2 regions of the Geobacillus sp. TFV-3 genome follow, and region 2 is predicted to be linked to the other one. Evidence: a T-box and tRNA genes for the amino acid it is inferred to sense, from the RefSeq annotation. Region 2 holds a T-box; the other holds one or more tRNA genes.

Region 1 (11,891 bases), 2.3 Mb from region 2:
ATTTTTATATTATCTGGAACACGGGCAAAACTTTTACGCCGCTGCCCAGCAGGCGCCTCTGTCCATCAAGCCGGTTCTCTTGTTTTACGGCATGGTGCAGCTCTTAAAAGCATGCCTGCTCACTGTCGACCCCGACTACCCGGAATCGACATCAGTCTTGGCCCATGGCGTATCAGCAAGAAAACGAAAAAAACAGAGCTACGAATTTTTAGATGACGAAGTGAAAGTACAAAAAAACGGTTTATTCGCACATTTTTCTGAAAAAATGTTTCATGTGAAACAAGAAGCTGGGGAAAAATTTCGCATGGGCGCACTGTTGCAACGAATTGGCGAGTTGCATGAAACGTTTTTTCTTCTAAACGGGCGAAAAAAACCGTTATCCTTGCCTGTTGTACATACCGCTTCGCCGCCGACGCTCGCCATCCCAAAAGTAATTTTGGACCACTACCATATGTCGTTGTCCCGCTTTGTCCAATATCTCTGTGAAGAAGGACAAGGAAAGCGGCTTTCGTTCGCCAAAGAAGAAGGAGAATTTCTGTATTTTCATATAGAATCGCCGCTGTCGCCGGCCGGAGAAGGTCCGTTTTTATTCCATCTCGACGGTACACTCCGAATTCCAGTCAAGAAAGAGAAAACATTCTTGCTTCCAGAAATACACGCCCATTACTTGTTGCTGTATAACTTGAGCATGATTTCGCGCTATGAGACGGAATGGTGGAGCGAGCTTCTCCATTCTTACCCAAGCAAGGCATACACTTTTATTCTTGAGTTTCTCTCCGTGTCAGCGGAAAAAGTGCCGTTGCTGCTTCATGAATACTTGATGCGGAAATTTTTGGGGTGATTCAAATAGAAAATCCCCTGCTGTGTACACAGCAGGGGATTTCAGGGGATTTTCGCCTAGCAGCGACCTACTCTTGCAGGGGCGCTGGCCCCAACTACCATCGGCGCTGGAGGGCTTAACTTCCGTGTTCGGGATGGGAACGGGTGTTTCCCCTCCGCCATAGCCACTAGGCAATGATCATCAACTTATGGACAATCCTTATTATATCCATCCTGTTGGATTTGTCAACAGGATGTTCATTCCTTCAAAACTAGATAACCGTCGGAAGAAGCCGCAAGCCTGCGCTTTTCGTTGTCCAGCTCCGGCTCGCCGCCGCTTTTCTTGTTGTCCAGTTCCAGCGCCTAGCTCTCTTCTGCCAAATAACCTTCCCCCTCGGGGTGCAAGCACCCCTGCGGGTGAAGAACATTTGGCATCGAGAGCTGACCGCGGCGCTTCCACTTTTCTCGTTAGGTCAAGCCCTCGATCGATTAGTATCCGTCAGCTCCACGTGTCGCCACGCTTCCACCTCGGACCTATCGACCTCGTCATCTTCGAGGGATCTTACCCGCTTCACGCGGTGGGAAATCTCATCTTGAGGGGGGCTTCACGCTTAGATGCTTTCAGCGCTTATCCCGTCCGCACATAGCTACCCAGCGGTGCCCCTGGCGGGACAACTGGTACACCAGCGGTGCGTCCATCCCGGTCCTCTCGTACTAAGGACAGCTCCTCTCAAATTTCCTCCGCCCGCGACGGATAGGGACCGAACTGTCTCACGACGTTCTGAACCCAGCTCGCGTACCGCTTTAATGGGCGAACAGCCCAACCCTTGGGACCGACTACAGCCCCAGGATGCGATGAGCCGACATCGAGGTGCCAAACCTCCCCGTCGATGTGGACTCTTGGGGAGATCAGCCTGTTATCCCCGGGGTAGCTTTTATCCGTTGAGCGATGGCCCTTCCATGCGGAACCACCGGATCACTAAGCCCGACTTTCGTCCCTGCTCGACCTGTCCGTCTCGCAGTCAAGCTCCCTTGTGCCTTTGCACTCTCCGAATGATTTCCAACCATTCTGAGGGAACCTTTGGGCGCCTCCGTTACCTTTTGGGAGGCGACCGCCCCAGTCAAACTGCCCGCCTGACACTGTCTCCCACCCCGCTAAGGGGTGCGGGTTAGAATTTCAATACCGCCAGGGTGGTATCCCACCGCCGCCTCCACCGAAGCTGGCGCTCCGGCTTCCCAGGCTCCCACCTATCCTGTACAAGCGATACCAAAATTCCATATCAGGCTGCAGTAAAGCTCCACGGGGTCTTTCCGTCCTGTCGCGGGTAACCTGCATCTTCACAGGTAGTATAATTTCACCGGGTCTCTCGTTGAGACAGCGCCCAAGTCGTTACACCTTTCGTGCGGGTCGGAACTTACCCGACAAGGAATTTCGCTACCTTAGGACCGTTATAGTTACGGCCGCCGTTTACTGGGGCTTCGGTTCGCACCTTCGCTTCCGCTAAGCGCTCCCCTTAACCTTCCAGCACCGGGCAGGTGTCAGCCCCTATACGTCGCCTTTCGGCTTCGCAGAGACCTGTGTTTTTGATAAACAGTCGCTTGGGCCTTTTCACTGCGGCTCTTCCAGGCTCTTCACCCGAAAGAGCACCCCTTCTCCCGAAGTTACGGGGTCATTTTGCCGAGTTCCTTAACGAGAGTTCTCCCGCGCGCCTTAGGATTCTCTCCTCGCCTACCTGTGTCGGTTTGCGGTACGGGCACCTCTTCCCTCGCTAGAGGCTTTTCTTGGCAGTGTGGAATCAGGGACTTCCGGAATGCTCCGTCGCCGTCACCGCTTGGCCTTAGCGACCCGCGGATTTGCCTGCGGATCAGCCTCACGGCTTGGACAGGCTCTTCCAGCCGCCTGCTCGCCCTATCCTCCTGCGTCCCCCCATCGCTCAAACGGGAAGAAGGTGGTACAGGAATCTCCACCTGTTGTCCATCACCTACGCCTTTCGGCCTCGGCTTAGGTCCCGACTAACCCTGAGCGGACGAACCTTCCTCAGGAACCCTTAGGCTTTCGGCGCAGAGGATTCTCACCTCTGTTTTCGCTACTCATACCGGCATTCTCACTTCTAAGCGCTCCACCAGTCCTTCCGGTCTGGCTTCTCTGCCCTTAGAACGCTCCCCTACCGATGACCAACGGTCATCCCGCAGCTTCGGCGGCACGTTTAGCCCCGGTACATTTTCGGCGCAGAGCCACTCGACCAGTGAGCTATTACGCACTCTTTAAATGGTGGCTGCTTCTAAGCCAACATCCTGGTTGTCTTTGCAACTCCACATCCTTTTCCACTGAACGTGCACTTCGGGGCCTTAGCTGGCGGTCTGGGCTGTTCCCCTCTCGACCACGGATCTTATCACTCGCAGTCTGACTCCCGGGCATAAGTCGTTGGCATTCGGAGTTTGACTGGGTTCGGTAACCCGGTTTGGGCCCCTAGCCCAATCAGTGCTCTACCTCCAACACTCTTAAACCCGAGGCTAGCCCTAAAGCTATTTCGGGGAGAACCAGCTATCTCCAAGTTCGATTGGCATTTCACCCCTACCCACACCTCATCCCCGCACTTTTCAACGTGCGTGGGTTCGGGCCTCCAGCCGGTGTTACCCGGCCTTCACCCTGGACATGGGTAGATCACCTGGTTTCGGGTCGACGACGACGTACTAAACGCCCTCTTCAGACTCGCTTTCGCTGCGGCTCCGCCTCTTCGGCTTAACCTCGCACGCCATCGTCACTCGCCGGTTCATTCTACAAAAGGCACGCCATCACCCATCAACGGGCTCTGACTACTTGTAGGCACACGGTTTCAGGTTCTCTTTCACTCCCCTCCCGGGGTGCTTTTCACCTTTCCCTCACGGTACTGGTGCACTATCGGTCACTAGGGAGTATTTAGCCTTGGGAGATGGTCCTCCCTGCTTCCGACGGGATTCCTCGTGTCCCGCCGTACTCAGGATCCGCTCGGGAGGGAACGAAGTTTCGACTACAGGGCTCTCACCTTCTCCGGCCGGCCGTTCCAGACCGGTTCGTCTACCCCGTCCCTTTCTCACTCCCATCGTGAGCGGTCCTACAACCCCAAGAGAACAAGCCTCTTGGTTTGGGCTGTTCCCGTTTCGCTCGCCGCTACTCAGGGAATCGCGTTTGCTTTCTTCTCCTCCGGGTACTAAGATGTTTCAGTTCCCCGGGTGTGCCCTCCATGCCCTATGGATTCAGGCATGGATACTGCCCCATTACGGACAGTGGGTTCCCCCATTCGGACATCTCCGGATCCACGCTTGCTTACAGCTCCCCGGAGCGTTTCGGCGTTTGCCCCGTCCTTCATCGGCTCCTAGTGCCAAGGCATCCACCGTGCGCCCTTTCTAGCTTAACCTAAAGCGTCTCGGCTTCTTCCTTGTGTCAATCGGTTATCTAGTTTTCAAGGAACGAAGTAGCTTCTTTGAATTCACTTCTTCGCTGGTTTGCGTCGAGGAATCCAGCTTCTCTGAACCGGCTGGTAGACGCAGACGCAAACGAAGCTGTTGCTTGAATTTGCTTCTCTGCAGTCTTGCGTCGAGGAATTCGGCTTCTCTGAATCCGCTTGTAGACGCAAAGCAACTTCTTTTGATTAGGCTTCCTTGCGGCTTTGTGCCGAGGAATCCCACTTCTCTGAACCTGCTCGCAGACGCAGGCACAGACGCAAAGCAGCTTCTTTGAATTCGCTTCTCCGCTGGTTTGCGTCGAAAAACGAAATCATTTCTCTTACCTTGATATGGTGGAGCCTATCGGGATCGAACCGATGACCTCCTGCTTGCAAAGCAGGCGCTCTCCCAGCTGAGCTAAGGCCCCATCCAATGGGCCTAAGTGGACTTGAACCACCGACCTCACGCTTATCAGGCGTGCGCTCTGACCAGCTGAGCTATAGGCCCATATACACATTGCAAGGAACGACAAGTTCCCTCAAAATGAAACAAGGCCGCTGCATGGAATCAACTTCTTTGCAGCCTTGCGCCGAGGAACCCAACTTCTCTGAATCTGCTCGCAGACGCAGGCGCAAAACAGTCAGAAAAGACAAGTTCCCTCAAAACTAAACAAAACGACAAGCGTCACTATCATCCAACCATTCGATTTTGTCCATAACATCCTTAGAAAGGAGGTGATCCAGCCGCACCTTCCGGTACGGCTACCTTGTTACGACTTCACCCCAATCACTTGCCCCACCTTCGGCGGCTGGCTCCCGAAACGGGTTACCTCACCGACTTCGGGTGTTGCAAGCTCTCGTGGTGTGACGGGCGGTGTGTACAAGGCCCGGGAACGTATTCACCGCGGCATGCTGATCCGCGATTACTAGCGATTCCGGCTTCATGCAGGCGAGTTGCAGCCTGCAATCCGAACTGAGAGCGGCTTTTTGGGATTCGCTCCCCCTCGCGGGTTCGCAGCCCTTTGTACCGCCCATTGTAGCACGTGTGTAGCCCAGGTCATAAGGGGCATGATGATTTGACGTCATCCCCACCTTCCTCCGACTTGTCGCCGGCAGTCCCTCTAGAGTGCCCAACCGAATGCTGGCAACTAGAGGCGAGGGTTGCGCTCGTTGCGGGACTTAACCCAACATCTCACGACACGAGCTGACGACAACCATGCACCACCTGTCACCCTGTCCCCCGAAGGGGGAACGCCCAATCTCTTGGGTTGTCAGGGGATGTCAAGACCTGGTAAGGTTCTTCGCGTTGCTTCGAATTAAACCACATGCTCCACCGCTTGTGCGGGCCCCCGTCAATTCCTTTGAGTTTCAGCCTTGCGGCCGTACTCCCCAGGCGGAGTGCTTATCGCGTTAGCTGCAGCACTAAAGGGTGTGACCCCTCTAACACTTAGCACTCATCGTTTACGGCGTGGACTACCAGGGTATCTAATCCTGTTTGCTCCCCACGCTTTCGCGCCTCAGCGTCAGTTGCAGGCCAGAGAGCCGCCTTCGCCACTGGTGTTCCTCCACATCTCTACGCATTTCACCGCTACACGTGGAATTCCGCTCCCCTCTCCTGCACTCAAGTCCCCCAGTTTCCAATGACCCTCCACGGTTGAGCCGTGGGCTTTCACATCAGACTTAAGGGACCGCCTGCGCGCGCTTTACGCCCAATAATTCCGGACAACGCTCGCCCCCTACGTATTACCGCGGCTGCTGGCACGTAGTTAGCCGGGGCTTCCTCGTGAGGTACCGTCACCGCGCCGCCCTCTTCGAACGGCGCTCCTTCGTCCCTCACAACAGAGCTTTACGACCCGAAGGCCTTCTTCGCTCACGCGGCGTCGCTCCGTCAGGCTTTCGCCCATTGCGGAAGATTCCCTACTGCTGCCTCCCGTAGGAGTCTGGGCCGTGTCTCAGTCCCAGTGTGGCCGGTCACCCTCTCAGGCCGGCTACGCATCGTCGCCTTGGTGAGCCGTTACCTCACCAACTAGCTAATGCGCCGCGGGCCCATCCGCAAGTGACAGCTTTCGCCGCCTTTCAACCGAAGACCATGCGGTCTTCGGTGTTATCCGGTATTAGCTCCGGTTTCCCGAAGTTATCCCGGTCTTGCGGGCAGGTTGCCCACGTGTTACTCACCCGTCCGCCGCTGACCAAACTAGAGCAAGCTCCAGTCCGGTCCGCTCGACTTGCATGTATTAGGCACGCCGCCAGCGTTCGTCCTGAGCCAGGATCAAACTCTCCAAAGAAAGTTGATTGGCTTCTGCTTTGGCCTCGACACCGAAGGTGCTACGAGCGGCCTCAGCTTTTCTTATGACGCTTGCGTTTTGTTTAGTTTTCAAGGAGCTTTTTCGCTGTCCCTTAATGATGACAGCTACTACATAATAACCCATGGACAGCGAAAAGTCAACAACTTTTTTTGTTTCTTTACCGTCACAAGCAATGTTGATTGTATCATGTCGATGTTGTTTAGGCAATAGTATTTTTTGGAATTGACACCGATCAACCTTGCACCATTTCCTCGATATATATGTCCCGCTGGACGCTTAGTGACAGCAACTGTCCGGTTTCGATGATCTTGACGATCGGCCGGGCTGGCTCGTCCGAAGGAATAAACATCACTTCAGCCATTTCGCCGTTGGAGAGTTTGACGACGGCTCCTGTTTGTAGGCCGATGAGATTGTTCACCAGCGCGGCGACAGCTTCTGTACTCAGTTTGCCGAACTGCTCCCTTTGCATCGCTTCAATGGCCCGAAACGGCGACTGTTTGCGACGGTATAACCGTTCTGAAGTCATGGCATGGTAGACATCAGCGACAGCGACGATCTGGCTGTAAGGATGAATTCTTTCTGCTTTTATTCCGAGCGGGTAGCCGCTGCCGTCATTTCGTTCATGATGCTGCAACACGGCAAGTTTTACCCCATGGTTTAGCGCAGGGATTTTTTGCACCATGCGGTAGCTGAAGACAGGGTGTTGCTTTACTTCATTGAACTCGGTTTCAGTGAGCGCTGACGGATTTGTCAAAATTCTCTTGCTTACTTTCGCCATGCCACAGTCTGCTAGCACACCGGCAAGGGCGATTTGGTGACATTCCCCTTCGCTGTATCCAAGCTGCATGGCCAGAAAGCCTGCGAGCAGTCCAACGCTGACGGCATGATGGTGCAAATATTCGTCCTTTGTTGCGTAATGATGCAACATAAGCAACTCCCGTTTTTGGACCGTCATTCGTTCAAAAAGCGGAATGATGATCCCTCTGATTTCCCCGATATCAACCGGCAAACCGGCTTGCCACGATTGAAACCATGTTTTGTATCGTTGGACCGCCTCTAAGTAGAAGGCCATCGGCTGTTGGGCAGCCGCCGTTGATGCGGAATCGACGTTGGGAAATAGTTCTCCGTTAGCAAGCAATGGTTCAACGTCCACTTCCTCAACGAGGAATTTTTCAAGTACGAGTAGCAACGGTTTCGTGATCACGGTGTTTTTCGGTATAATTGGACGTTTCGTTTTGCCGAGCACATCTTCAGCGAGCACGCATCCTTCGCGAAGCTGGGAGCGTTTCACACGAACCATCGATTAGTGCCCCCTTTGTCTTTTTTTCTCTTATTTCTATCGTAACATGATTTTGACCGCGATGACAGGCTTTTGAAACAGAAAAACGACGCCCCGCGCCTATAGGCGAAGCGCCGTTTTCGTTAGGTTGAACGATCTTCTTCTTTATTCCTCGCCCCTTTCTTCCTCAGGCACTTTTGCCACCGTAGAGACGCACTCATGCCCATCTTCGCCAGAGAGGCGAATGAGCTTAACACCTTGGGCGATTCTTCCCGTCCGAGAAATATCGCTGACGGCAATGCGAATGAGCACACCGCCGGTCGTGATGACCATGACGTCTTCATTGCCGACGACGGTTGTCACCGCAACGACAGGACCGTTTCGATCTGTGACATTGCACGTTTTCAATCCTTTGCCCCCGCGGCTTTGCACACGGTATTCCGAGGCCGCAGTGCGCTTGCCGAACCCTTTTTTCGTGACGACAAGCACATCATGATGGTCTTCTAAAATTTCCATGCCAACTACTTCATCCCCGTCATCAAGTGTGATCGCTTTGACTCCAGTCGCGCTGCGGCCCATCGCCCGCACGTCGGTTTCCGGAAAACGGATGAGCATGCCGTTTTTCGTACCAATGATCAAATGCTTTTTGCCATCCGTCAGCCGGACAGCAATCAGTTCATCCCCTTCGCGCAAATGGATGGCGATAAGCCCGTTGTTTCGGATATGGGCGAACGCTGAAAGCGGGGAACGTTTGGCAATTCCTTGCTTTGTCGCAAACACAAGGTAGCGTTCATCGCTAAACTCGCTTTCAATCGGAATCATGGCGTTGATCCACTCATCTTTATCGAGCTCAAGCAAGTTGATGATCGGCAACCCTTTGGCTGTGCGGCCGAATTCCGGGATCTCGTACCCCTTTGCCTGATACACTTTCCCTTTATTCGTGAAAAACAGCACGGTGTTATGAGTCGACGTAATGAGCAAATGTTCGACAAAATCGTCTTCCGCCGTATGCATGCCTTGCACGCCCCGTCCGCCGCGTTTTTGGCTCCGGTACGTCGATAAAGGCAAGCGCTTAATGTAGCCTTTATGAGTAAGTGTGATGACAACATGTTCTTGTGGAATTAAATCCTCGTCATCGAACTGCTCAGCGGCTCCTGAAACGATTTCTGTGCGTCGATCATCGTTGAACCGCTCTTTAATTTCGCTCAGTTCATCGCGAATGATTTGCAATACTTTCTCTTCGTCAGCCAATACGCCTCTCAGTTCTGCGATCAGACGGACAAGGTCTTGGTATTCTTGTTCGATTTTTTCTCTCTCAAGGCCGGTTAATCGTTGCAGGCGCATATCCAAAATCGCCTGCGCTTGCCGTTCACTGAGTGAGAACCGCGCCATCAGCCCTTCGCGCGCCGCCTCCGTTGTCTGTGAGCGGCGGATGAGGTCGATTACTTCATCCAAATGGTCAAGGGCGATGCGCAACCCTTCCAGAATGTGAGCACGCGCCTCGGCTTTTTTCAGCTCAAACGCCGTCCGCCGGCGGATAACGGTTTTTTGATGGTTTAAATAATGCTCCAAGCACTCTTTTAAGTTCAGCACTTTCGGCTCGCCGTTTACCAAAGCAAGCATGTTGATGCCAAAACTCGTTTGCAATGCCGTATGTTTGTACAAATTGTTCAACACAACCTTCGCGTTGGCATCGCGCCGCACTTCGATAACGATGCGCATGCCGCTCCGATCCGACTCATCGCGCAAGTCGGTGATGCCGTCAATTTTTTTGTCGCGCACAAGTTCGGCGATCCGCTCGATCAGTTTCGCCTTGTTTACTTGGTAAGGGAGCTCGGTCACAATAATCGTTTCCTTGCCGTTTGGCTGCTGCTCGATTTCGGCCTTGGCGCGCAATGTAATTGAGCCGCGACCCGTTTCGTACGCCTTGCGAATGCCGCTGCGGCCGATAATTTGTCCAGCGGTTGGAAAGTCAGGTCCTGGGATGTATTCCATCAAATCGGCAACCGTCATCTCCGGTTTTTGGCTTAATGCCAACAAGGCGTCGATCACTTCGCCAAGCTGGTGCGGAGGAATGTTCGTCGCCATTCCGACAGCGATGCCGGATGAACCGTTGACAAGCAAATTAGGAAACCGGGACGGCAGCACGACCGGTTCTTTTTCTGAACCGTCATAGTTGTCTTGATAGTCGATCGTGTCTTTGTTGATATCGCGCAAAAGCTCCATGGCGATTTTCGACATGCGCGCTTCCGTGTAGCGCATCGCTGCTGCCGCGTCACCGTCAATCGATCCGAAGTTGCCATGTCCGTCGACAAGCATGTAACGGTAGTTGAAATCTTGCGCCATGCGCACCATCGTGTCATACACGGCGGCATCCCCATGCGGATGATATTTCCCGATCACTTCGCCGACGATGCGAGCCGACTTTTTATACGGTTTATCGGCAGTCATGCCGAGGTCGTGCATGGCATATAAAATGCGGCGATGCACCGGCTTCAGCCCGTCGCGCACGTCCGGCAGGGCGCGCGAAACGATGACGCTCATCGCATAGTCAAGAAACGAAGAACGCATTTCCTGGCTGATGTTCACTTCGCGGATGCGCGGTTGTTCGTGTTCTGCCATTCGTTCAAACCTCCCTTTGAAACCTCCTCCAGTCCGGACCGCCCGGCCAGGCGGACGCGGACGGACGGCGGGCGCCGCTTCGCTCGCGCGCCGGGTGTCCCCGTCGGCAAGGTGAAGCGAGGAGGGCAGCTGATTCCCTCTCTTTTTAGCCTAAATGTCCAAGTTTTTCACATAACGGGCATTTTCTTCGATGAACTGGCGGCGCGGCTCAACTTTATCGCCCATTAAAATTTCAAACGTTTCATCTGCGTCAATGGCGTCTTGCAAGCTCACTTGCAGCAACGTTCTCGTTTCCGGATTCATCGTCGTTTCCCAAAGTTGCTCCGGATTCATCTCGCCCAATCCTTTATAGCGTTGAATCGTCGGTTTTGGCTGGTCCGGCAGCTCGGCAAGGATTTTCTCAAGCTGGCGGTCGTTGTAAGCGTAACGCACCTGTTTTCCCTGCTCGATTTTATACAGCGGCGGCTGAGCGATATAAATGTAGCCGTGTTCAATCAATTCCCGCATATAACGGTAAAAAAATGTTAAAAGAAGCGTGCGAATGTGGGCCCCGTCAACATCGGCGTCGGTCATGATGATGACCTTATGGTAACGCGCCTTTGAGATGTCAAACTCTTCGCCGATGCCCGTGCCAAGGGCGGTAATAATCGCCCGCACCTCATTGTTCGACAAAATTTTGTCCAAACGCGCTTTTTCCACGTTAAGGATTTTCCCACGCAGCGGCAAAATCGCTTGGAAATGGCGGTCGCGTCCTTGTTTTGCGGAGCCGCCGGCCGAATCCCCCTCGACGACGTACAGCTCGCTGATCGACGGGTCTCTTGACGAGCAGTCAGCTAGTTTGCCCGGCAAATTGGAAATTTCAAGCGCACTTTTGCGCCGTGTCAGTTCGCGCGCTTTTTTCGCCGCCAGCCGCGCCCGCGCTGCCATCATGCCTTTTTCGACGATTTTTCGGGCAATCGTCGGATTTTCAAGCAAAAACGTTTCAAATTGTTCTGAAAAGACAGCGTCGGTCACCGTGCGCGCATCGCTGTTGCCGAGCTTCGTTTTCGTTTGCCCTTCAAACTGCGGCGATGGATGCTTGATCGACACGATGGCCGTCAGCCCTTCGCGCACATCTTCGCCAGTCAAGTTCGCGTCGTTTTCTTTAAAAATTTGCTGCTTGCGGGCGTAATCATTGATAATGCGCGTCAGCGCCATTTTAAAGCCAGATTCATGTGTGCCTCCTTCATGCGTATGAATGTTGTTGACAAACGAATAAATATTGCTCGTATAGCCGTCGTTGTACTGCAAGGCGATTTCTACGAAAATGCCGTCACGCTCGCCAATGATATAAATTGGCTCTTCGTGCAGCACTTCTCGTGTTCGGTTCAAATGGCGGACGTATGAACGAATGCCGCCTTCGTAAACATATTCGTTTTTTCGGCTGTCAACCCGTTCGTC
Region 2 (11,891 bases):
GGCTGAGGCAGCAAAAAAAGCCATTTCCAGCCCGCTGTTGGAGACGTCGATCGACGGTGCGCAAGGGGTGCTCATGAATATCACTGGCGGCATGAACTTAAGTTTGTACGAAGTGCAAGAGGCTGCCGACATCGTCGCTTCGGCGGCTGACCAAGAAGTGAACATGATCTTCGGCTCCGTTATTAATGAGAACTTAAAGGACGAGATCATTGTGACGGTCATTGCGACCGGATTCAATGAAAACGTCGCTTCGCAGCCGCGCGCGCCGCGCATTGGCACCGTGCCGAAAGCGGCGCCGGCGCCAAAGCGCGAAAAGCGTGAAGAGCCGATGCAAGACTATGCAGCGCTCCGCTCGGGGCAAGCAGAAGATCCGCTTGACATTCCCGCTTTCTTGCGCAACCGCAACCGCCGCCGCTAGATGGCGAAACGAGGGTGTCCCAAAAGCAACGGGACACCCTTTCTTCATCACAAGATGCATGGCACGAACGTGCACGAAGCACTTTGGTGAAACGATATATTGTATCTCTCTTAAAGAAAGACGGTCTTTTGAGACAGCCTCGCTTTTCCGATTAGGACCAAAAACTTTCTTGCGTTGGACGCCTGCTCTTTCGCAGCCCAAGGGCGAAAAAGAGAAGGCAGGTTAGGCTTTCGTGCCGGCTGATTTGATCCGCCGTGGTTCCCCTTGTTTTGACAAAACATCCCCTTTTTCACCTCCACCGATTGACAGACTTTCCCCGAAGAGATGCTATATACTTGTGTCAGACAAAGCCGATGTGGGCGGGGGAGGGGCTTGACGGTTGGTCGTCTATCTCGATGTCATTTGGCTGTTGAATGTCTGTTTTGACGCGTTGCTTCTTTGGCTGACAGCGCTCATGCTCAAGCGGCCGATCGTTTGGTGGCGCCTGTTGGCCGGGGCGTTGATCGGTTCGCTGCTTGTCATATTGCTGTTTACCCCTTTTTCCGCCATCGCCCAGCACCCACTGATAAAAGTAGCCGTTTCCGTATTGATCGTGTGGGCCGCCTTCGGCTTTAAGCGCCCGCGCTATTTGCTTGAGAATATGCTGGCGTTTTACTTTGCCACGTTCGCCGTTGGCGGCGGCATGTTGGCGATTCATTACTTTTTCGCGCACCAACTGTCCATCCGCAAAGGAATGCTTCTCATGCATCATCCCGGGGCTGGCGATCCGGTCAGCTGGCTGTTTGTTGTCATCGGGTTTCCGGTTTTATGGCTTTTTTCCCGCCGAAGGGTGGAGGCGATTCGCGAAAAAAAACTGCGGTTTGAACATATCATTGAGGTCAAGATCGTATGGGACGGGCGGCCGCTTATGCTGCGCGGCTTGATTGACAGCGGCAACCAGCTCGTCGATCCGTTGACAAAAACGCCGGTGATGGTAGTCGAACAGGAAAAAGCGAAGGCCGTGCTTCCTGAAGAGTTATTGGGTTGCCTCAGCGCTCACATAATGCTGGCTTCCCCGCCGGAGCAGTGGGTCCATCGCCTTCGCCTCATTCCGTACCGCGCGGTCGGCAGCGGTCCACAAATGATGGCGGCGGTCAAGCCAGACAGCATTATGCTTCGGTATGAAAACGAATGGTTGGAAGTAGCGCAAGGGCTTGTGGCGCTAAGCGCTGATCCGCTGTCGGCGGATGGAGAGTACGACTGCATCGTCCATCCGAAAATGGTGCAGGCGGGAAGAAAGCTGACCGCTTCGTAGGTTTTGTTAGTATATCATACTCGCTTTTGATCCGTTTAGAAGGGGGATTTTCATGAAAAAGTGGAAACTTCGTTTCATGTACTGGGTGTATAAGCTTTTGGCCAAGCTCGGCTTGAAGGCGGATGAAATTTATTATATCGGAGGCAGCGAAGCGCTCCCGCCGCCGCTGACAAAAGAAGAAGAGGAGCAGCTGATCGCCAGGCTTGCCGCCGGCGATGACACGGCGAGATCGCTTTTGATCGAACGCAATTTGCGTCTTGTCGTCTACATTGCGCGCAAGTTTGAAAACACCGGCATTCACATTGAAGATTTAATTAGCATTGGAACGATCGGCCTTATTAAGGCCGTCAACACGTTCAACCCGGAGAAGAAGATCAAGCTGGCGACATACGCGTCGCGCTGCATTGAAAACGAAATTTTAATGTATTTGCGCCGCAACAACAAAGTGCGGGCGGAAGTGTCGTTTGATGAACCGCTCAATATCGACTGGGATGGCAACGAGCTGTTGCTTTCCGACGTGTTGGGCACGGAAGACGATGTGATTACGAAAGATTTGGAAGCGGATGTCGACCGGCGCTTGCTCTTAAACGCCTTGCGCCAGCTGAGCGACCGCGAGAAGCAAATTATGGAATTGCGTTTTGGCCTCTCCGGCGGCGAAGAAAAGACGCAAAAAGACGTCGCTGATTTGCTCGGCATTTCGCAATCGTACATATCGCGGCTCGAGAAGCGGATCATTAAACGGTTGCGCAAAGAATTCAATAAAATGATGTAGCGGGCGGCGGGAGCGAAATTCCGCCGCTTTTTCCTCGTCGGACGGGCTGTGCATATTTTTCCCTTCCAAGGAGATACTGAAAACTGACGACTTAGCATCTCCTGATGGGAGGGAACAACTTGACGAGGAACAAAGTCGAGATTTGCGGCGTAGACACTTCGAAGCTTCCCGTCCTCAAAAATGAGGAAATGCGTGAACTGTTTCAGCGGATGCATGAGGGGGATTTGGAGGCGAGAGAGAAATTAGTAAACGGCAACTTGCGCCTCGTGTTGAGCGTCATTCAGCGCTTCAACAACCGGGGCGAATTTGTCGATGATTTGTTTCAAGTTGGCTGCATCGGACTTATGAAATCGATTGATAATTTTGACCTCAATCAAAACGTGAAATTTTCCACTTACGCAGTGCCGATGATCATCGGCGAGATCCGCCGTTATTTGCGCGACAACAACCCGATCCGCGTTTCGCGTTCGTTGCGCGACATTGCCTACAAAGCGCTGCAAGTGCGAGAGCGGCTCATGAGCGAGACGGCGAAAGAACCGTCAACTGAGGAAATTGCCAAAGAACTCGGCGTCGCCCATGAGGAAGTGGTGTTTGCCCTCGATGCCATTCAAGATCCTGTTTCATTGTTTGAGCCGATTTACAACGATGGCGGCGACCCGATTTATGTGATGGACCAGCTGAGCGATGAGCGCAACCGCGACAGCCAATGGATCGAAGAAATCGCCTTGAAGGAAGGGCTTCGGCGGTTGAATGAGCGGGAAAAAATGATCATCCGCAAACGTTTTTTTCAAGGAAAGACGCAAATGGAAGTGGCCGAGGAAATCGGCATTTCCCAAGCGCAAGTGTCCAGGCTCGAAAAAGCGGCGATTCGGCAAATGAATAAAAACATCCAAGTGTGACAGGCTGCAGGCGCAGCCTTTTTCTTTGGCACATAACTGCTCATTTGTCGTCATATAGATGAAAAAGAGGGAGAGGAAAGGCGGGGAGAAAAACTGTGATGAGAATTTCCGAATTTCAGACGAAAGATGTCGTCAATGTAGCCAATGGGAAAAAGCTTGGCAATATTGGGGACATTGATATTGATTTAGATACTGGAAAAATCCGCTCACTCATTATTTTAGGCGCCGGAAAGATGCTCGGGCTGTTTGGGCGCGAAGAGGCGGTCGTCATTCCATGGCAGAACATCGTCAAAATCGGAGCCGATGTGATTTTAGTCCGCCTTCATGATTTAGATTAAACGGCTGGTGCAACGGTTGGCCCCGTCGCTTGCAACGCGGCAGGACGACGTTGCAGGCCTTTCCGCTTTTCGTGGGCAGATCGGCTCTGCCGCCAGCGCGGTTTTCGAGCGGCAATGGGGGCTGGACAATATTCGGCGACAATGTTTCGACAAAATCGCAAATAAAGGTTATCATGGACAAACAAACTATGATAAAATAGGAAAAAAAGTGATAAAAAACTACAAAAAGCAGCGTGAGGGTTGACGCGAATGCCAGACATTTTTCAACAGGAAGCCTGCGGCTGGCTCCGTTGCCAGGCGCCTCCGTTTGTTGGAGTCGTCGCTGGATTGACGACGAAACACGGCGGGGAGAGCAAAGGGCCGTTCGCCTCGCTCAATATGGGGTTGCATGTCGGCGACGATCGCATGGATGTCGTCAACAACCGCCGGCGCTTGGCACACTGGCTCTCATTCCCGCTTGAACGATGGGTATGTTGCCAACAAGTGCACGGCGCCGACATTCGAAAGGTGACGAAAAACGACCGGGGGAGCGGAGCGCAGGATTTCGCCACGGCGGTTCCGGGGGTCGACGGGTTGTATACGGATGAGGCGGGGGTATTGCTTGCGCTTTGTTTTGCTGACTGCGTGCCTGTCTATTTTATCGCGCCATCAGCCGATGTGGTCGGTCTTGTCCACGCTGGCTGGCGGGGGACGGCGGGCGGCATTGCCCGCAATATGGTGCAGATTTGGCAGGAGCGCGAACAAATTGCTCCGTCTGACATCTATGTGGCGATTGGACCGGCCATTGGCCCGTGCTGTTACACGGTCGATGACCGGGTGATCGATGGCTTGCGCCCGACGCTTCCTCCGGAAAGCCCGTTGCCATGGCGGGAAACAAGCCCAGGGCAATATGCGCTTGACTTAAAGGAAGCCAACCGGCTTCAGTTGCTCGCGGCTGGCGTTCCGAACAGCCATATTTATGTGTCGGAACGCTGTACAAGCTGTGAGGAAGCGTTGTTTTTTTCCCACCGCCGCGACCGCGGAACGACCGGAAGGATGTTGGCGTTCATTGGCCGAAGGGAGGAATGGACATGACGGTGCGCGACAACTTGGCGGCCATTCGCCGAGAAATCGAGGCGGCCTGCGCTCGCGTCGGCCGCGATCCGGCGGGCGTGCGCATCGTGGCGGTCACCAAATATGTGGATGCAAAGCGGGCGCTCGAGGTGCTTGACGCCGGCATTGCCGATCTCGGCGAAAACCGCTCTGACCAATTGATGGAAAAGCATGAACGGATCGGAAATCAAGCGACGTGGCATTTCATTGGGACGCTTCAGTCGCGCAAAGTCAAAGACATCATTGATAAAGTCGATTACATTCATTCGCTCGACCGCTTGTCGCTCGCGAAAGAAATCGAAAAGCGGGCGGCGCGGCGGGTGAAATGTTTTGTGCAGGTGAACGTCTCAGGAGAGGCGACCAAACACGGGCTCGCCCCCGAAGAAACGGTTCCGTTTATTGAACAACTTCACGCCTTTTCGCGCATCGAAGTCGTCGGATTGATGACGATGGCGCCGCACACCGACGACGAAGCGATATTGCGCGCTTGCTTTCGTCAATTGCGGATGCTGAAGGAACGTGTTCAGGCGCTGGGAATGGCCCATGCGCCATGCACCGAACTATCAATGGGCATGTCAAACGACTACACGATCGCCATCGAGGAAGGAGCGACGTTTGTGCGCATCGGCAGCGCGCTTGTCGGATCATTGTAGGAGGTGAAACGGGATGGGATTGATGAAAAAATTCCGCGATTATTTTTTAGAAGAAGACTACGAAGACTATGAGGAAGAATATGAAGCGCCGCAGCCGGAAGAGGAGGCGCCGCCGAAGACGGCAGGAAAGGCGAACGTCGTCAGCCTGCAAAGCGTGCAAAAATCGGCGAAAGTTGTGCTTGCTGAGCCGCGGGTGTATGCGGAGGCGCAGGAGATCGCGGACCATTTGAAAAGCCGGCGCGCGGTCATCGTCAATTTGCAGCGCATTCAGCATGAGCAGGCGAAGCGGATCGTCGACTTTTTAAGCGGCACCGTGTACGCCATTGGCGGCGACATTCAGCAAGTCGGCACAAAAATTTTTTTATGCACTCCGGAAAACGTCGACGTCAGCGGCTCGATTTCGCTCGACGGCGAGGATGACAGACCGATGAAGAGGTGGTAGCCGTTGGATTATGTACTCGCGTTTTTGACGACATTGATTCAAGTGTACTCGTATGCACTGATCATTTATATTTTAATGTCGTGGTTTCCCAATGCGCGCGAAACACGGTTCGGACAAATGCTTGCCGCCATTTGCGAACCGTATTTGGAGCCGTTTCGGCGCGTCATTCCGCCGCTTGGCATCATTGACGTCTCCCCAATCGTCGCGTTTATCGTTCTTGAATTCGCGACGAGAGGGCTTCACGCCTTGTTCGACATTCTTCAGTCGCAGTTTTAGCTTCGTTTTGCGCGCACGGCGCCGCCGCTCTCCGTTCCGGCAGGCAAAAAAGCGGAAGGACGGAACTCGCAGAAAGGAATCCGTTGTGGGTTCCTTTCTTCCATGAAAGCAAGGTGACGTCGAGTGGAGCTGTATCAGCATTTTCGCAAAGAGGAACATCCGTTCATTGATCAAGTGCTCGAGTGGAAGGAGATGGTGAGCCGTCAGTACGCTCCGAAGCTGACCGATTTTCTCGATCCGCGTGAGCAGCAAATCGTGCAAAGCATCGTCGGCGGCGCGGAAGATGTGCGCGCGTTCTTTTTCGGCGGCGCCCCGTTTGTCGAGCGGAAGCGGGCGTTTCTCGCTCCGCCGTATATCGAGCCGGAGGAAAGTGATTATCGCATCGCTCTGTTTGCTGTCCGCTATCCGGCGAAATTCGTTTCCCTTGAACATCGCGACGTGTTGGGGGCGCTCATGTCGCTTGGCTTGCGGCGCGGCAAGTTTGGCGATATTCTCGTTCAAGATGAAGAGATTCAATTTTTCGCCGCCGCTGAAGTCGCCGACTACGTCCGCCTGCATGTCGAAACGATCGGCAAAGCTCCGGTTGCGCTTGAGCCGTTGCCGTTGTCGGCAGCCATGCCGCTTGCCGAAACGTGGGAGGAAGGAACGGTCACGGTTTCTTCTCTAAGGCTCGATGCTGTGCTCGCTCAGGCATTTCGCCTTGGGCGCGAGAAAGCGCGTACGCTTGTTGAAAGCGGGCTTGTCAAAGTCAACTGGAAGGTGGTGGACAAGCCTGATTTTCTCTGCGAACCGGGTGATGTGCTGTCGGCGCGGGGCTTTGGCCGTTGCAAGCTGTTTTCGGTGGAAGGGCCGACGAAAAAAGAGCGCTGGCTCGTCCGGATCGGCCGACAAAAATAAACAAACGGCGGCAGGAAATCGGCAAACTGTGTCGAATAAAGTGAAGAAAAGGAATGATGGAGACGGAGGTGGCCGTTGTGCCGTTGACGCCATTAGATATTCACAACAAGGAATTCAGCCGCGGGTTTCGCGGGTACGATGAAGACGAAGTGAACGAGTTTCTCGATCAAGTCATTAAAGACTATGAAATGCTCATCCGTGAAAAAAAGCAGCTGGAAGAAAAAGTAGCCGAACTGACGGAAAAGCTGAACTACTTTGCGAACATTGAAGAGACGCTCAATAAGTCGATTCTTGTTGCTCAGGAAGCAGCGGAAGAAGTGAAGCGGAATGCGCAAAAGGAAGCGAAGCTGATCATTAAAGAGGCGGAAAAAAACGCCGAGCGCATCATCAGCGATGCATTGGCGAAATCGCGGAAAATCGCCCTCGAGATCGAGGAGCTGAAGCGGCAGTCGAAAGTGTTCCGCGCCCGTTTCCGCATGCTTGTCGAGGCGCAGCTTGATATGATCAACAGTCGCGACTGGGACGAGTTGATGGAGTATGAGACGCCCGATTTGGAAGAAGGGGCGAAAGAACCACTGTCTCATCCTTGACGAACCGAAGCCGTTTCGGTTATAATGATTGGCAAAAATCGCCGCACCAGCCGCCATGGGCGGCGGTTGGCTTTTTTCCGGATGGATCGCGAAACAGCCATCGACGATGAAAGGGACAGTAGCTCTTGTACGACCGGTCGCAGCGAGCCGGGGACGGTGGAAGCCTGGCATCGGTGCAAGAGTGAACATCACCCTGGAGTTCCATGCCGAACATCAAGTAGGCCATGGCGCGTCATTCCCGTTACGAATGAAAAGTGGGCTGTGCGTCGTTTGCATGGCCAAGAAGGGTGGTACCGCGAGACCGTTCTCGTCCCTTGCCGGGGGAGAACGGTTTTTTATTTGGAATCGATCGTTCGAAGGAGGAGCAAGGATGGATTACAAAGAAACGCTACTCATGCCGAAGACCGAGTTCCCGATGCGCGGCAATTTGCCGAAGCGGGAGCCGGAAATGCAAAAAAAATGGGAGGAAATGGACATTTATCGGAAAGTGCAGGAGCGGACGAAAGGGCGGCCGCTGTTTGTCCTGCATGACGGCCCGCCGTATGCCAACGGCGACATTCATATGGGCCATGCGCTGAACAAAATTTTAAAAGACATCATCGTCCGCTACAAATCCATGAGCGGCTATTGCGCGCCGTATGTGCCGGGCTGGGATACGCACGGTTTGCCGATCGAAACGGCGCTCACGAAACAAGGCGTCGACCGCAAATCGATGAGCGTCGCCGAGTTCCGCAAGCGGTGCGAGCAATACGCGTATGAACAAATCGACAACCAGCGCCGGCAGTTCAAGCGGCTCGGCGTGCGCGGCGACTGGGACAACCCGTACATTACGCTCAAGCCTGAGTATGAAGCCCAACAAATTAAAGTGTTTGGCGAAATGGCGAAAAAAGGGCTCATCTACAAAGGGTTGAAGCCGGTCTATTGGTCGCCGTCAAGCGAATCGGCGCTCGCCGAAGCGGAAATCGAATATAAAGACAAGCGCTCGCCGTCGATTTATGTCGCCTTCCCGGTGAAAGACGGCAAAGGCGTGCTTGAGGGGGACGAACGTATCGTCATTTGGACGACGACGCCGTGGACGATTCCGGCCAACTTGGCGATCGCCGTCCATCCGGAGTTGGACTACCATGTCGTCGAAGCTAACGGGCAAAAATACGTCGTCGCCGCTGCCCTTGTCGAGTCGGTGGCGAAAGAAGTCGGCTGGGACGCATGGTCGGTTGTGAAAACGATCAAAGGAACAGCGCTCGAGTATGTAGTGGCGAAACATCCGTTTTATGAGCGCGACTCGCTCGTCGTCTGCGGCGAACACGTCACGACCGACGCCGGCACGGGCTGCGTCCATACCGCGCCGGGGCATGGGGAAGACGACTTCCTTGTCGGACAAAAATATGGGCTTCCGGTTCTTTGCCCGGTCGATGAGCGCGGCTATATGACGAGCGAAGCGCCGGGGTTTGAAGGAATGTTTTACGAAGACGCCAACAAGGCGATTACACAGAAGCTTGAGGAAGCCGGCGCCTTGTTGAAGCTCGGCTTTATCACCCACTCGTATCCGCACGACTGGCGGACGAAACAGCCGACGATTTTCCGGGCGACGACGCAATGGTTTGCGTCGATCGATAAAATCCGGAACGAGCTGCTTCAAGCGATTAAAGAAACGAAATGGATTCCGGAATGGGGAGAAATCCGCATCCATAACATGGTGCGCGACCGCGGCGACTGGTGCATTTCCCGCCAACGGGCGTGGGGCGTGCCGATTCCGGTCTTTTACGGCGAAAACGGCGAACCGATCATCACCGATGAGACGATCGAGCATGTGTCGAACTTGTTCCGCCAATACGGATCAAACGTCTGGTTTGAGCGCGAGGCGAAAGACTTGCTGCCGGAAGGGTTCACTCATCCGTCAAGCCCGAACGGCCTCTTTACGAAAGAAACGGACATTATGGACGTCTGGTTTGACTCCGGTTCGTCGCACCAAGCCGTGTTGGTCGAACGCGACGATCTCGTGCGTCCGGCTGATTTGTACTTAGAGGGGTCTGACCAATACCGCGGCTGGTTCAACTCGTCGCTGTCCACCGCCGTTGCCGTCACCGGCAAAGCGCCGTATAAAGGCGTGTTGAGCCACGGCTTTGTGTTGGACGGCGAAGGGCGGAAAATGAGCAAATCGCTCGGCAACGTCGTCGTGCCAGCCAAAGTGATGGAACAGTTCGGCGCCGACATTTTGCGGCTTTGGGTCGCTTCGGTCGACTATCAAGCGGACGTGCGCATCTCCGATCATATTTTAAAACAAGTGTCGGAAGTGTACCGGAAAATCCGCAACACGTTCCGGTTTATGCTCGGCAACTTGTTTGATTTCGACCCGAACAAAAACGCGGTGCCGGTTGGGGAGCTTGGGGAAGTCGACCGCTATATGCTGGCGAAGTTGAACAAGCTGATCGTCAAGGTGAAAAAAGCGTATGACAGCTACGATTTCGCCGCTGTTTATCATGAGATGAACCATTTCTGCACCGTTGAGCTGAGCGCGTTTTACTTGGATATGGCGAAAGACATTTTGTACATCGAAGCAGCCGACTCGCGCGCCCGCCGTGCGGTGCAGACCGTATTGTATGAAACGGTCGTTGCATTGGCGAAGTTGATCGCGCCGATTTTGCCGCATACGGCTGATGAAGTGTGGGAGCACATTCCGAATCGCAGAGAACACGTGGAAAGCGTCCAGCTCACCGATATGCCGGAGCCGATCGCAATCGACGGCGAAGAAGCGCTGATGGCGAAATGGGATGCGTTTATGGACGTGCGCGATGACATTTTCAAAGCGCTCGAGAACGCCCGCAATGAAAAAGTGATCGGCAAATCGCTGACCGCGAGCGTCACGGTCTACCCGAAAGACGAGGCGCGGAAGCTGTTGGCGTCGCTTGATGCCGACTTGCGCCAGCTTCTCATTGTTTCCGCGTTTTCCGTTGCGGATGAACCGTATGACGCCGCGCCGGCCGAAGCCGAGCGGCTCGATCACGTGGCCGTCCTCGTCCGCCCGGCGGAAGGCGAGACGTGCGAGCGGTGCTGGACGGTGACGAAAGAAGTCGGCGCCGATCCGTCGCATCCAACGCTTTGCCCGCGCTGCGCACATATCGTGAATGAACATTATTCCGCGTAACGAAAAGCGGCAGGCTGCCTTGGGGCGGCCTTGCCGCTTCATTTGTTTGCCGTGGCGAATTATGCTACAATGCAAAAAGGATGAATGAGAAGGACAGGGGGACTTGGCACGGTGGCATACTATTGGATTGCGGCGGCGGTCGTCATCCTCGATCAATGGACGAAATGGCTTGTCGTCCGCTATATGCGGCTTGGGGAAAGCATCCCGATCATTGACAATGTGCTTTATATTACGTCGCACCGCAATCGCGGCGCGGCGTGGGGCATGCTCGAAGGGCAGTTTTGGCTCTTTTATTTGATTACGGTGATTGTCGTGGCGGCGATCGTGATCTACATCCGCCGCCTGAAGCCTTCCGAACGCCTGGCGGGCGTGGGGCTTGGGCTGATGCTCGGCGGGGCGATTGGGAATTTTCTCGACCGCGTCTTTCGCAAGGAAGTGGTCGATTTCATCCACGCGTACATCGGCACATACAGTTTTCCGGTGTTCAATGTCGCCGATTCGGCGCTGACGGTCGGCGTCATCTTGCTGTTTGTCCATATGTTTTTTTTCGCGACACCAGAGAAAGGGAATGAGTAGATGGACACGATCACGTTTCACATCGAAGACGAATATGACGGCGAACGAATTGATAAAGTGATCGCGGCGTTGAATGAGGAATGGTCGCGTTCGCAAGTGCAACAATGGATCAAAAACGGGCTTGTGACCGTGAACGGCCATACGGTGAAAGCGAACTACAAATGCGAAGCGGGCGACTCGGTCGTCGTCTCACCGCCGGAGCCTGAGCCGCTTCATGTCGAGCCGGAGCCGATTCCGCTTGACATTTACTATGAAGATGAAGATGTCCTTGTCGTCAACAAACCGCGCGGCATGGTCGTCCATCCGGCGCCCGGGCATATGCGCGGCACGCTTGTCAACGCGCTTCTCGCCCATTGCCGCGACTTGTCTGGGATCAACGGCGTGCTTCGCCCCGGCATTGTTCATCGGATTGACAAAGACACATCAGGACTATTGATGGTGGCGAAAAACGATGCCGCCCATCGCTCGCTTGTCGAGCAGCTTGTGAACAAAACGGTGA

The links. A T-box is a leader RNA that pairs with one kind of tRNA and senses whether it is charged. The one in region 2 lies ahead of ileS (isoleucine--tRNA ligase), so its partner is inferred to be a tRNA-Ile.
Region 1: it encodes a tRNA-Ile, which carries the amino acid that the T-box ahead of ileS (isoleucine--tRNA ligase) is inferred to sense. The anticodon was not compared.

Annotation. Positions count from the first base shown of each region.
Region 1 is NZ_MPSP01000001.1:4,897-16,787, reverse strand. It holds gene BJQ97_RS00065 (YaaC family protein) at 1-841, shown strand, start outside; rRNA gene rrf (5S ribosomal RNA) at 896-1,012, opposite strand; rRNA gene BJQ97_RS00055 (23S ribosomal RNA) at 1,289-4,217, opposite strand; tRNA gene BJQ97_RS00050 (tRNA-Ala) at 4,597-4,672, opposite strand; tRNA gene BJQ97_RS00045 (tRNA-Ile) at 4,679-4,752, opposite strand; rRNA gene BJQ97_RS00040 (16S ribosomal RNA) at 4,973-6,529, opposite strand; gene BJQ97_RS00035 (HD-GYP domain-containing protein) at 6,783-7,850, opposite strand; gene gyrA (DNA gyrase subunit A) at 7,995-10,451, opposite strand; gene gyrB (DNA topoisomerase (ATP-hydrolyzing) subunit B) at 10,602-11,891, opposite strand, start outside.
Region 2 is NZ_MPSP01000001.1:2,334,502-2,346,392, reverse strand. It holds gene ftsZ (cell division protein FtsZ) at 1-418, shown strand, start outside; gene spoIIGA (sigma-E processing peptidase SpoIIGA) at 798-1,712, shown strand; gene sigE (RNA polymerase sporulation sigma factor SigE) at 1,765-2,484, shown strand; gene sigG (RNA polymerase sporulation sigma factor SigG) at 2,604-3,383, shown strand; gene BJQ97_RS11780 (YlmC/YmxH family sporulation protein) at 3,479-3,721, shown strand; gene BJQ97_RS11775 (hypothetical protein) at 3,738-3,965, shown strand; gene pgeF (peptidoglycan editing factor PgeF) at 3,971-4,795, shown strand; gene BJQ97_RS11765 (YggS family pyridoxal phosphate-dependent enzyme) at 4,792-5,466, shown strand; gene BJQ97_RS11760 (cell division protein SepF) at 5,480-5,908, shown strand; gene BJQ97_RS11755 (YggT family protein) at 5,912-6,184, shown strand; gene BJQ97_RS11750 (YlmH family RNA-binding protein) at 6,308-7,081, shown strand; gene BJQ97_RS11745 (DivIVA domain-containing protein) at 7,159-7,671, shown strand; T-box leader at 7,769-7,989, shown strand; gene ileS (isoleucine--tRNA ligase) at 8,042-10,816, shown strand; gene lspA (signal peptidase II) at 10,901-11,392, shown strand; gene BJQ97_RS11730 (RluA family pseudouridine synthase) at 11,393-11,891, shown strand, end outside.